4 regions of the Actinomadura sp. NTSP31 genome follow, and region 1 is predicted to be linked to each of the others. Evidence: riboswitches for the same ligand, from Rfam matches in the RefSeq annotation. Region 1 holds a riboswitch; each other region holds the start of a gene.
The links. A riboswitch is a leader RNA that binds a small molecule or an ion and turns the genes downstream of it on or off. The one in region 1 is predicted to bind cobalamin.
Positions count from the first base shown of each region.

Region 2: it holds a riboswitch for cobalamin, as region 1 does, so the genes downstream of both, ACA514_RS48155 (CbtB-domain containing protein) here and cobN (cobaltochelatase subunit CobN) in region 1, are expected to answer to the same signal.
Region 3: it holds a riboswitch for cobalamin, as region 1 does, so the genes downstream of both, ACA514_RS31900 (ribonucleoside-diphosphate reductase subunit alpha) here and cobN (cobaltochelatase subunit CobN) in region 1, are expected to answer to the same signal.
Region 4: it holds a riboswitch for cobalamin, as region 1 does, so the genes downstream of both, bluB (5,6-dimethylbenzimidazole synthase) here and cobN (cobaltochelatase subunit CobN) in region 1, are expected to answer to the same signal.

Region 1 covers NZ_JBGNUT010000001.1:374,658-377,829, reverse strand. The annotation lists gene cobN (cobaltochelatase subunit CobN) at 1-1,915, opposite strand, end outside; cobalamin riboswitch at 1,997-2,116, opposite strand; gene ACA514_RS01610 (hypothetical protein) at 2,194-3,172, shown strand, end outside.
Region 2 covers NZ_JBGNUT010000065.1:4,258-7,429, forward strand. The annotation lists gene ACA514_RS48145 (branched-chain amino acid aminotransferase) at 1-101, opposite strand, end outside; gene ACA514_RS48150 (3-isopropylmalate dehydrogenase) at 278-1,333, opposite strand; cobalamin riboswitch at 1,464-1,656, shown strand; gene ACA514_RS48155 (CbtB-domain containing protein) at 1,689-1,922, shown strand; gene ACA514_RS48160 (CbtA family protein) at 1,944-2,672, shown strand; gene ACA514_RS48165 ((2Fe-2S)-binding protein) at 2,669-3,172, opposite strand, start outside.
Region 3 covers NZ_JBGNUT010000022.1:105,983-109,154, forward strand. The annotation lists gene ACA514_RS31890 (YcnI family protein) at 1-576, opposite strand, end outside; gene ACA514_RS31895 (hypothetical protein) at 653-1,264, opposite strand; cobalamin riboswitch at 1,372-1,599, shown strand; gene ACA514_RS31900 (ribonucleoside-diphosphate reductase subunit alpha) at 1,693-3,172, shown strand, end outside.
Region 4 covers NZ_JBGNUT010000006.1:141,216-144,387, reverse strand. The annotation lists gene ACA514_RS12540 (DUF4240 domain-containing protein) at 1-553, shown strand, start outside; gene ACA514_RS12535 (DUF4260 family protein) at 645-1,064, shown strand; cobalamin riboswitch at 1,092-1,284, shown strand; gene bluB (5,6-dimethylbenzimidazole synthase) at 1,318-1,932, shown strand; gene ACA514_RS12525 (hypothetical protein) at 1,977-2,609, shown strand; gene ACA514_RS12520 (RNA polymerase sigma factor) at 2,722-3,172, shown strand, end outside.

The DNA of each region.
Region 1 (3,172 bases):
CCACGTGCAGCAGGAAGTCGTCGAACTCGGCGTCGTGCGGCCGGTCGTCCAGGCCGAGGTCGTGGTCGAGGCGGGCGGCCTGGATCAGCGTCCAGATCTGCGCGCGGATCGCGGGCAGCTTCGCCGGGTCGAGTGCCGCGATGTTCGCGTGCTCGTCCAGCAACTGCTCCAGCCGCGCGATGTCGCCGTAGCTCTCGGCCCGCGCCATCGGCGGGATCAGGTGGTCCACCAGCGTGGCGTGCGCGCGGCGCTTGGCCTGCGTGCCCTCGCCCGGGTCGTTGACCAGGAACGGATAGACGAGGGGCAGGTCGCCGATCGCCGCGTCCGGCCCGCAGGACGCCGACATCCCGGCGGACTTGCCGGGCAGCCACTCCAGGTTCCCGTGCTTGCCGACGTGGACGACGGCGTCCGCGCCGAACTCGTCCGCGATCCACCGGTACGCCGCCAGGTAGTGGTGGCTGGGCAGAAGGTCCGGGTCGTGGTAGATCGCGACGGGGTTCTCGCCGAACCCGCGCGGCGGCTGCACCATCACGACGACGTTCCCCGACCGCAGCGCGGCGAGGACGATCTCGCCGTCCGGGTCGCGCGAGTCGTCCACGAACAGCTCGCCGGGCGGCGGCCCCCAGTGCCGCTCGATGCTTTCGCGCAGATCCGCCGGAAGCGTCGCGTACCAGGCCTTGTACCGCGCGGCCGGAATGCGGACGGGATTGCCGGTGAGCTGCGCCTCGGTCAGCCAGTCGGGGTCCTGGCCGCCCGCCGCGATGAGCGCGTGCATGAGCGCGTCGCCCCCGGCGGGCAGCCGGTCGCCGACGTCGTAGCCGTGGTCGCGCATCTCGGCGAGCAGCTTCACGACGCTGGCCGGGGTGTCGAGCCCGACCGCGTTGCCGATCCGCGCGTGCTTGGTCGGGTACGCCGACAGCATCAGCGCGACCCGCTTGTCCTTCGCCGGGACGTGCCGCAGCCGTCCGTGCCGGACGGCGATCCCGGCGACCCGCGCGGCGCGCTCCGGGTCGGCGACGTAGACGCTCAGGCCGTCCTCGTCGGTCTCCTTGAACGAGAACGGCACCGTGATGATCCGGCCGTCGAACTCCGGCACCGCGACCTGCGTCGCGGTGTCCAGCGGGGACAGGCCGTCGTCGTTGGCCTCCCACGCGGCGCGCTCGCTGGTCAGACACAGGCCCTGCAGGATCGGGACGTCCAACTCCGCGAGCGCGCCGACGTCCCACGCCTCGTCGTCGCCGCCCGCACCCGCGAACGCCGGCTTCGTGCCGCCCGCCGCGAGCACGGTGACGACCAGCGCGTCCGCCCGTCCGAGCGTTTCGAGGAGCTCCTGCTCGGCGGTGCGCAGCGACGCGCAGAAGACGGGAAGCGCCCGCCCGCCCTTCGCCTCGACCGCCTCGCACAGCGCCTCGACGAACGCGGTGTTCCCGGCGAGGTGGTGCGCCCGGTAGTACAGGACGCCCACGACCGGGCCGTCACCCGGCTTGCTCTCGCGCTCCAGCACGCCCCAGGTCGGCGTGGGCGCCGGGGGAGCGAACCCGAATCCGGTGAGCAGCACCGTGTCGGACAGGAAGTTGAACAGCTCGGCGAGGTTGCCGGGCCCGCCGTGCGCCAGGTACGCGTGCGCCTCCGCGCTCACCCCGGCCGGGACGGTCGACAGCTCCATCAGCTCGGCGTCCGGCGCCTGCTCGCCGCTGAGCACCACCACCGGGCGCGGGCCGGCGAGCAGCGCGTCCAGCCCGTCCTCCCACGCGCGGCGGCCGCCGAGCAGCCGCACGACCACCAGGTCGGTGCCGTCCACCAGCGCGGGCAGGTCGTCCACGGACGTGCGGGCCGGATTGGCGAGCCGGAAACCGGCGCCGCTCGCACGCGCACTGAGCAGATCGGTGTCCGAAGTGGACAGCAGCAGGATCACGCGGATCGGGTCCTCACCCGGGGTCCTCGCCCCGAATCGCAGGTCGCAGCGCCGTACGACGGCTCGTACGGCGGCGGCACGGAGTCTCCTGGCTCCCGGATCGGCGCTCGCCCCGGCCTTCCCGCTCGCGCGGTGGCCTTCGGTGGGGTCCGCTCCCCGGTGACAGTGGCGGGACCGCGCCGGATTCGCACCGGCTTCCTCCCTTGCCGCCGCCCACACCCTAACCCGATCGGCGCGAACCCCGCGCGCCGGGCGCCCCCGGCCGCGATGATCGTCGGATGCCCGACGAACCGAACCCCCGGCCGGACGAGGACGCCCCCGCCCCCGCACGGCGGGCGCGCCGACCGAGCGTGCCGGCCGTGCTGTCGGTGGCGGCGGCCGTCGCGGCGATCGTCGCGGTCGTCTCCGGAGCGAGGCTGTTCACGGACGCCCCCGCCGACGACCCGGACGGCCGCCCCTGGGCGGGCGGGAAGCCGCGGCACGAGTACCGGCAGCCCCGGTTCTCCGTGGAGGCGGGGAGGAGCGAGACGCAGCCGTGGGTCAGAGTGCTGGCGCTGCGGAGCCGCGGGCAGCCGAAGCCGGCCGACACGGTCCGGGCGCCGTCGGGCGCCGGACCTGCCCAGGCGATCGTCGAGGCGCCGCACAACACGTTCGTCGTCGCGGCCGTGCAGGCGAAAAGGTGCGAGACGCGCCTGTACTGGTTCCGCCTCACCGGCGACGGGCACGTGACCGGGCTCCACCCGGTCACCGGCGGGGCGTTCCCCGGCATCGTCGGCGGGCCGGCGGTCAGCCCGGACGGGAACCGCCTCGCCTTCGCGTCCGCGCCGTGCGCCGGAAACGACGGCGAGGCGTCCGGCGGAGGCGCGGTTCCGCGGCTTCGGCCGGCGCCGCCCGCCCTGTCTGTCCTCGACATCACCACCGGACGGCGGCGCACGTGGACCACCACGGGGACGGCCGCTCTCGGTGAGATCGTCTGGGCCGCCGACGGCCGCACCCTCGGCTACACCCTCGCGGACGTCGCGGGCGGAGGCCTCGGACCGGTCACCGTCCACGCGCTCGACACCGTCGCGGGCGGAACCGATCTGCGCGCCGGACGCGTCCTGTTCCGCCAGACCGCTGAGGTCGGGAAGGTCGGCACGGCCATCATGAGTGCGGACGGCAGGTCGGGCCACGGCACCGGTGAGCGAGCGCAGCCTCCGGCCACCGTCCTGTTCTCCTTCGAGGAAGGCCGGATCAAGATCGGCAGCACCATCCCGC
Region 2 (3,172 bases), on a different contig from region 1:
AAGTACCGGCCGAAGCCCGGATCGGCCAGGACGCGCTCGCGCTCGGCGGCCGTCGCGGGCCGCTCGGTCAGCGTGGTCTCGAAGTCCAGGGTGTCGCTCATCGCCGTTCGTCCTCTCCCGATCGCCGGTGCGGCTCCCTTGCCGCTGCGGCGTCCTTAGTCCCTATTGTCGTACTTCGTTCTTTGCCCCCACTCCTCGCACGCGGCGCATACGGAAAACCGGGCGCGCCGCGAGGCGCGCCCGGAGTGTCCCTGCTCGTAGCCGGAGAGGCGCGCCCTCAGCCCGATACTCGCTTGGCGATCGCGTCGCCGATCTGGGCGGTCGACCGCGTCCCGAGCGCGCCGCGCTCGGCCAGGTCGTCGGAGACGGCCTGCTCGACGCGGCGGGCGGCCTCGCCCGCGCCGATGTGGTCGAGCAGCATCGCGACCGACAGGATCGTGGCGGTCGGGTCGGCCTTGCCCTGCCCCGCGATGTCGGGCGCGCTGCCGTGCACCGGCTCGAACATCGACGGCGCCGTCCGGTCGGGGTTGACGTTGCCGGACGCGGCGAGCCCGATGCCGCCGGCGATCGCGGCGCCGATGTCGGTGATGATGTCGCCGAACAGGTTGTCGGTGACCACGACGTCGAAGCGCTGCGGCTGGCCGACGAAGAACATGGTGGCCGCGTCGACGTGGCAGTAGTCGGTGCTGACCTGCGGGTACTCCGCGCCAACCCGCTTCAGCGTGCGCTGGTAGAGATCACCGGCGAAGGTGAGGACGTTGTCCTTGTGGACCAGCGTGAGCTTCTTGCGGGGGCGCGAGGCCGCGACCTCGAACGCGTATCGGACGACCCGCTCGACGCCGAAGGCGGTGTTGACGCTCTCCTGTGTGGCGACCTCGTGCGGGGTGCCCTTGCGCAGGACGCCGCCGACGCCGGTGTACGGGCCCTCGGTGCCCTCGCGGACGACGACCATGTCGATGTCGTCCGGCGTGACGCCGGCGAGGGGGGTCGTCACGCCCGGGAACAGCTTCACCGGGCGGAGGTTGACGTAGTGGTCGAGCTCGAAGCGGGTCCGCAGCAGCAGCCCGCGCTCCAGCGTCCCGCTCGGCACGCTCGGGTCGCCGACCGCGCCCAGCAGGATGACGTCCTGGCCGCGCAGCTCCTCGAGCACCGAGTCGGGCAGCGTCTCCCCGGTCCGGTGCCAGCGGGCGGCGCCCAGGTCGTAGGAGGTCTGCTCGAACGCGAGGTCGCTGGACGGGGCGACGGCCTCGAGGACCTTCAGTCCCTCGGCGACCACCTCGGGGCCGATCCCGTCACCGGGGATGACGGCCAGACGAATGCTGCGGGAAGCCATGCGCGTACTGTACTGCAAACGTCTCACTGCTTGGGCTTTCGTCTCATATCCCGGTACGCGGGTCTCGCCGCCGGCGGCCCGGGCGTCACCTTTGTCACTCTTCGCGGGGTTGACGGGCCGGAGGGGAGAGGAGACGCTCTCCTCGACAAGTTCACATCGAGGCGACGGTGCGCAGGAACCTGGTGCGAATCCAGGACGGTCCCGCCACTGTGACCAGGGAGTCTCCCCCGCTCGACGACCACGGCCGGCGCACGCCGGCGGGAAGGTCGGAGGGAGACGGCGATCTGGGAGTCAGGACACTGACCCGTCGTCCTCCCGCAACCGGGGCGAGTGCACCCCGTGAGGAGAACCCGACATGGCCGAGTCCGCCGTACCGTCCGCCGCGTCCCCGCAGGCAGAGCCGTCCCCCGCGCCGCTGCGCCTGCCGATCCGCGACATCGTCCCGTGGGCGGTGCTCGCCGTGGTGCTGGCCGCGGTCCTGATCTACTTCGTCGGCGCCGAACAGGGCGCGACGTCGCTCTTCGGCGGCACCTGGGTGCACGAGTTCACCCACGACGGCCGGCACCTGCTCGGCTTCCCCTGCCACTAGGCCCGGGGGATTCACGAGCCGATGATGAGAACACTGCTGGTCCGCGGGATGCTCGCGGGCCTGGCCGCTGCCGCCCTCGCGCTGGTCGTCGCCTGGCTGTACGGGGAACCGCAGGTCGGGCACGCCATCGCCTTCGAGGAGGCGAGGGCGCACGCCGGGCACGCCGGGCACGAACCGGAGGTCGTCGGCCGCGGCGTCCAGAAGACCGCCGGCCTGATCACCGCGATGGCCGTGTACGGGGTGGCGCTCGGCGGGCTGTTCTCGATCGCGTTCGCCTTCGCGTCCGGGCGGCTCGGACGGCTCGGCGCCCGCGCCACCGCCGCCCTGGTCGCCCTCGCCGGGTTCGTGGCGATCGAGCTGGTGCCGTTCCTGAAGTACCCGGCGACGCCCCCGGCGGTCGGCAACCCGACCACCATCGGCGGCCGGACGGCGCTGTACTTCTGCATGATGGCGCTGGGGGTGCTGGCGACGACCGCGGCGGTGATCGTGTGCCGCCGCCTCGTCCCCCGGCTCGGCGCATGGAACGCGGCCACGGTGACCGCGGTCGGCTACGCCGTCCTGCTGGCGGTCGTGTACCGGCTCACGCCGGAGCCCGACGCGATCCCGGAGCACTTCCCCGCGACGGTCCTGTGGAACTTCCGGATCGCCTCCCTGGGCGTCCAGCTCGTCCTGTGGGCCGCGATCGGGCTGCTGTTCGGCTACCTGACGGAACGGGCGGGCGCCCGCCGCCGATCCCTCGCCTCCGTCTAACGGGCGCGACCGGGCGCCCGGCGGAGGCCGCAGTCCCCGCACAGCTCCCCGCCGGGCGGGACGCGGTAGTACAGGCAGCAGTTGCGGCGGACGAATCCGCGCGGGCCGAACGCCCCCGCTCCCGCGAGCGGGGGCCGGGCCAGCAGTTCGCGGACGAGGGCGCCGCGGAAGGGGTCGCGCGGGCCGACGTTCAGGCCGCCGACGAGAGCGGAGGCCGCGTTCCCCCAGAGCAGGCCGTCCGCGAGGCGGGAGACGGCCCGCATCGTGGCGCGCAGCGGCTCCAACTGGCCGGTGACGACCGCGTCGTGGACGAGCTCGGCGGCCTCGGCCGGGCCGTCGGCGCGCCACCCGCGAGGGTCGGCGAGCCAGAGGGCGATGGGCGCGCCCGGCGCCCATCGCCAGTGCAGGCCGGACAGGTCGGGGACGACCCCGTGCACCGCCGCCGCGACGACCGGCGAAAACAGCCGCGACGCGAGGCCCTGGAACAGGATGGACGCCGC
Region 3 (3,172 bases), on a different contig from region 1:
CTGCGCGGTGAGGCCGGCGGTCGCGGTGCCGGTGGCGCCCTTCGGGGTGAGCTTCAGCGTGGGCGCCGGGTGCTCGGGCTCGTTCGAGCCGTCGCCCGGGTCCTGCTCCCACTTGACGACCTCGCCGTTGGAGTAGGTCTGGTCGGCCTTGAAGGTCATCGTGTCGGTGTCGGCCGGCAGCGGGCCGAGCGAGACGTCGAACTCCTCGAACTGGCCGGGCTCGATCTTCCCGCCGGACCAGGTGATCTGCGTGACGGCCTTGGTCAGCTCGCCGCCCTCGGTCTTGACCGGCGCCGGGAGCTTGGACTCCACGACCTTCGCCGTCCAGCCCGGGACGGGACGGACCGACACCGACGAGACCGGGTGGTCGGCGGGCAGGTTCACGACGAGCTTGGTGGTGTCGGCGTTGTCCTCCTCGTTCGGCACCCGGAACGAGATCTTGGCGTAGGAGCCCTGCTCGGCGGTCTTGGGGTTGACGGTGACGTGCGCGGACGCGGCGGTGGCGAGCGCGATGACGCCGAGGCCGGCCAGCGAGGCGACCGCGCCCAGCCGGCGGGCGTGGGAGAGGGAGGTCAAGACGGAACTCCGTTCGAGTCGTACGGATCGGGCCGGACACGCCGGGTTCGGCGTCCGGTGACGTACGGCGCTCCGCTCAGAGGTGAGCGAGCGCCCTCGAACGCGGCGGGGGTCCCCGCCGGACGACCTGGTGCCGGAGCGCACGTCCCGTGGCCATGGCACCGGCCGCCACCGGCACCACCGGGGTACGGACCGGACGCTCCGCGGGTTCGATGAGCAGCAGCGCGAGCAGCAGCCGGATCGGGCGGTCGGCGGCGGACGCCAGGCGCCGCGCGAGCGACCACGCGGCCCGCTCGCCGCGCCGCAGCCACCACGCCGCGACCACGGCGGCCGCGCAGTGCGCGAGCGTCATCGACGTGCCGGGGCCGTGCACCGGCATCGCCGCGCCGTGCCCGGCCTGGACGGCGGCCTCGCAGTGGCGCATGCCGTCGGTCGCGCCCGAGAACAGCGCGTGCAGCGCGAACTGCCCGCCGAGCAGCCCGCCCGTGATCGTCGGGAGGGACCGCTCGTGGCCCGCGAGCGCCAGCGTGACCGCCAGCACCGCGCCGAACCCGGCGAGCACCGCCCAGCCCGGTACCGGCTCGTGCGACGCCAGGGCATGGCCGAGGGTCGCCAACGACACGCAGACGGTCGCGAAGACGACCGCGCGCGCGGTGCGGAAGACCGGCTGCCGGGGACGCGGGGACATGACGGGGACATCGTCCCACCTCCGTCCGGCCGGCCGCATCCGACCCCGGAAACCGGCCCCGACGCGCCCTACATGTTGGGGTTGCGCAATGAGGATCAACAAGATGTAGGGTTCAACCCCGTGCTGGTTCGCCCCCGCCGCTCGCGGCGGGGGCGTCGCAAGAGGGAACCCGGTGAAAGTCCGGGACTGCCCCGCAGCGGTGAGCGGGAACGACCGCCGTCACAGGCACTGAACCGGGCGACCGGATCGGGAAGCGACGGCCAGTAGGTCGCGTCTCCGGCAGGAGGCGCGGGCGCCCGCGAGTCCGAAGACCTGCCATGCACGCCGTACGTCCGAGGCTTCGCGGGTGAGCCGGGGGACGGTGCGCGGCAGCATGCCGTCGCGCCCGTTCGCACGCCCTCGCGAGGCCGGCTCACGAGGGAGAGAACGTGACAGTCACCATGCGGGCTCCGGCGGAGGCGGCCACCACCGGGGGGATCGCCGCCGAGGTCGCGGCGGCCTGCGCCGGCATCGAGGGGACCGCGCCGGAACGGGTGCTCGGCGCGGTCCGGGGCGGCGCGGGCGCGAGCGCCGCCGGCCTGCGGGACCTGGCGACCCGGGAGGCCGCCGCGCTCGTCGCGGTGGAGCCGGGGTACTCCCGGGTCGCCGCGCGGCTGCTGGCCGCCGGTATCCGCGACGAGGCCGCCGAAGCCGGGGTCCGGACGTTCGCCGGGTCCGTCGCCGCCGCGCACGCCGAGGGCCTGCTGGCCGACGGCCCCGCCGCGTTCGTCGCCGCCAACGCCGCGGCCCTGGACGCCCTGATCGACGAGGACGCGGACGACCGGTTCGGGTACTTCGGCCTCCGCACCCTCTACGACCGCTACCTGCTGCGGCATCCGCGCACGCGGCTCGTCCTGGAGCGCCCGCAGCACTTCTTCCTGCGGGTCGCCGTGGGCCTGTCCGAGAATGTGGACGAGGCGGCGGAGCTGTACGGGCTGCTCAGCACGCTGTCGTACCTGCCCAGCTCGCCGACGCTGTTCAACTCCGCGGCCCGCCGCCCGCAGCTGTCGTCCTGCTTCCTGCTGGACTCGCCGCGCGACGAGCTGGAGGCGATCTACGAGCGGTACGGGCAGGTCGCGCGGCTCAGCAAGTACGCGGGCGGGATCGGGATCTCCTGGACGCGGGTCCGCTCGCGCGGATCGCTGATCCGGGGGACGAACGGGCACTCCAACGGGATCGTCCCGTGGCTGCGCACGCTCGACGCGTCCGTCGCCGCCGTCAACCAGGGCGGCCGCCGCAAGGGCGCCGCGTGCGTGTACCTGGAGCCGTGGCACGCCGACGTCGAGGAGTTCCTCGAACTGCGCGACAACACCGGCGAGGACGCGCGCCGCACCCACAACCTGAACCTGGCGAACTGGATCCCGGACGAGTTCATGCGCCGCGTCGAGGCCGACGGGACATGGTCGCTGTTCGACCCGAAGGAGGTCCCGGAGCTGACGGACCTGTGGGGCGACGCCTTCGACGCCGCGTACCGGGCGGCCGAAAAGGAGGGCCGGTACGTCCGGCAGGTCCCGGCCCGCAAGCTGTACGGGCGGATGCTGCGCACGTTGGCGGAGACCGGCAACGGGTGGATGACCTTCAAGGACGCCGCGAACCGGGCCTGCAACCAGACCGCCGAGCCGGGCCGGACCGTCCACCTGTCCAACCTGTGCACGGAGATCCTGGAGGTCACGGGCGACAGCGAGGCGGCCGTGTGCAACCTCGGGTCGGTGAACCTGGCCGCGCACGTCTCGCCGTCCGGGATGGACTGGGACCGGCTCCGCGCGACCGTCCGCACCGCCGTCCGGTTCCTGGACCGCACGATCGACCGCGGCTTCTATCCGACGCCCGAAGCGGAAACGGCCAACCGCAAATGGCGTCCCGTCGGCC
Region 4 (3,172 bases), on a different contig from region 1:
GTGGGCGTTGATCGGGGCCGCGCGGGCCGAGGCCGGCGAGCGCGCCGACGACCGCGACTCACCCGACGACCCGCTGGTCGATCTCGTGACCGCCCGGCTGTCCGGCCTGGACGGCCCCGCGATCGTCGCGTTCGACGTCCTGCTGACGCGGCTGCTCGACTCGGCGTACCGGCGGCCGCTCTGGAACGCCGCCTACCTGATCGAGGGCGGCTGCGGCGACGACGGCTTCATGGACTTCCGCGCCGGGCTCGCGTTGCTGGGGCGCGAGGTGTTCACCCGGGCGGTCGGCGATCCCGACTCTCTGGCCGGCGTGTCCACGGTGGTGCGCATGGGCCGGGAGGGCCGTGGCTGGATCGGCGCGGAGGGCCTCCACTACGCCGCCAAAGAGGCGTACGAGCGCGCTCTGGGCGAGACGGCGTCGTTCGACGCGGCGTTCGAGCGGGCCCTGGACGCGATGCGGCGGCCCGAGCGCCCGGCGGGCGAGGGCTGGGACGTCGAGGACGACGCCGAGACCCGGCTGCGGCTCCCCCGCCTCGCCGCCCTCTTCCGCTGAGCGGGGCCTCAACTAACAGTAGCTTGACAGCTAATGGAATTAGCTTTAGCTTGTAGCTAACGCCATTAGCCGAGCAGGAGGGCCGCAGGCCATGAGCAGCGTCACCGTCCCGACCGTCCGCAAGCACTCCGTCCCGCTCATCGCCCGCCGCGCCGCCTGGGCGGCGAACGCGCTGTTCTGGAGCGCGTTCGCCGTTCTCGAAGGCGTCAACCACGGCTGGCTCGCGGCGCTGGTCGCGGTGGCGTTCTTCATCGCGCCCGACCTGACGTTCCTGGCCGGGGCGCGCGACGCGCACACCGTCGAACGCGGGCAGCTTCCGGCGCGCGCCGTCCCCTACTACAACACCGCGCACCGCGCGCTGATCCCCCTCGCGCTGATGGCGCTCTACACCGTCGCGCCGATCACGTGGGCCCCGATCTTCGCCGGTCTCTGCGGCTGGCTCGCGCACATCTCGATCGACCGCGCCGTCGGCTACGGCCTGCGCACCAAGGACGGCTTCCAGCGCCGCTGACCGGGCTCCCCACCGGTATGATCTTCGCGGCATGAACTGACGCGAGGTGCCCCTCGGGGAGAATCGGGAAGCCGGTGCGAATCCGGCACGGGCCCGCCGCGGTGACCGGGGAGCTGCCGCCCACGCGCGCGAGCGCGGCCACTGGCCGCCAGGCCGGGAAGGCGGGCGGACGGGCGTCGATCCGGGAGTCCGAAGACCGGCCTCGCTCCGACGGCCGCCGTCCCGGCGGCCCGACCGCAGCGGGAGCCTGCCCATGAACCTCTACGACGTCATCCACCGCCGCCGCGACGTGCGCGGCGAGTTCACCGGGGCGCCGATCCCGGCGGACGTCCTCGACCGGGTCCTCACGGCGGCGCATGCCGCCCCCAGTGTCGGCCTCTCACAGCCCTGGGACTTCGTCGTCGTCCGCGACCCGGACGTCCGGCGCGCCTTCCACGACCACGTCCAGTCCGAGCGCGACGCCTTCGCCGCCGACCTCACCGGCGACGCCGCCGAACGCTTCGCCCGCATCAAGATCGACGGGGTGCTCGAATCGAGCCTGTCGGTCGTGGTCACCTACGACGCCGAGCGCGGCGGTCCGGCGGTGCTCGGACGGCACGCGATCGCCGACGCGGGCCTGTACTCGGTGTGCCTGGCCATCCAGAACCTCTGGCTGGCGGCCACGGCCGAGGGCCTGGGCGTCGGCTGGGTGTCGTTCTACCGGGAGCCGCACCTGCGCAACCTCCTCGGCATACCGGAAGGCATCCGGCCTGTCGCCTGGTTGTGCCTGGGCCCGGTCACGCACCTGGAGACCGTCCCCGATCTCGAACGGCACGGCTGGCGCCGGCGCCGTCCCCTGGACGCCGCCCTCCACCACGACCGCTGGTGAACGCGGCATCCGAATAGTCGGCCCCGGACAGTAAGGTCGCCGCCATGGGCGAAGTACGGGTGGTGCTGATCGGAGGGACGTCCAACACCGGAAAGTCGACCATCGCGGCCGCCGTGGCGGACGAGCTCGGATTCGAGCACAGGTCGACGGACTACCTGGCGCGCCACCCCGGACGGCCCTGGCGGACCCCGGAGCGCGAGGTCCCACCGCACGTCGCCGACCATTACGCGACGCTCACGACCGATGAGCTGATCAGGTCCGTCCTCGACCATTACGAAAGGCTGTGGCCCCGCATCGCGGAGATCGTCACGGATCACGCGGCGGGGCCCGGCCGCGGACTCGTCCTGGAGGGGTCGGCGCTCTGGCCGGCGCGCGTCGCGGAACTGGCCGTCCCGCACACGGCCGCCGTGTGGTTCACCGCCGACCCCGCCGTCTTGCGCGCCCGCGTACACGCATTGGGCCACTACGCGGAGGCCACACCCGAGGAACGACACTTGATGGACCGGTTCCTCGCCCGTACCGAGCGCTACCAGACGCTCATGCTGGACGCCGTCGACAGGCTGGGACTCGCTCGCATCGACACGGGAACCGGCCGGTCCGTACCGGAGCTGGCCGGCACGGTGCTCACGACCGTCCACGCACAGGACGCCGTCGGACGCTCGCCCGCCGCCCCCTGACCGGCCGCCGCGAGAAGGGACGGGGCGGTTCCGGGCAATCAAGGACGTGACCACCCTCCACGCCGCCAGAAGGGTCCCCCATGGCCACTCCCCCAGCACCGCGGGACCAGCCGTGACGGGCGCCCCCTCTGAGACGAGCAGATCCGCCGACCCGGAGCCGTCCGACGCCGACGTCATCACCGCGGCGCGGCGGAACCCCGAACGGTTCGCGGACCTCTTCGACCGGCACTACGCGCAGATCCACCGCTACGTGGACCGGCGGCTCGGCGCGGACGCCGCGGACGACATCGCGGCCGAGACCTTCCTGATCGCCTTCCGGCGCCGCGCGGCGTTCGACACGGCGCACGCGTCGGCGCGGCCCTGGCTTTACGGCATCGCGACCCGGTTGATCAGCCGTCACCGCCGCGACGAGCTGCGCCGCTACCGGGCGATGGCGCGGCTGCACACCGCCGACGCCGTGGAGAGCCACGAGAGCAGCGTGACCTCGGCGGTGGCGGCAGCGAGCCTCGGCCTGAGCCCGGCCCTGGCCGGGCTGCGGCACGGCGACCGCGACGTCCTGCTCC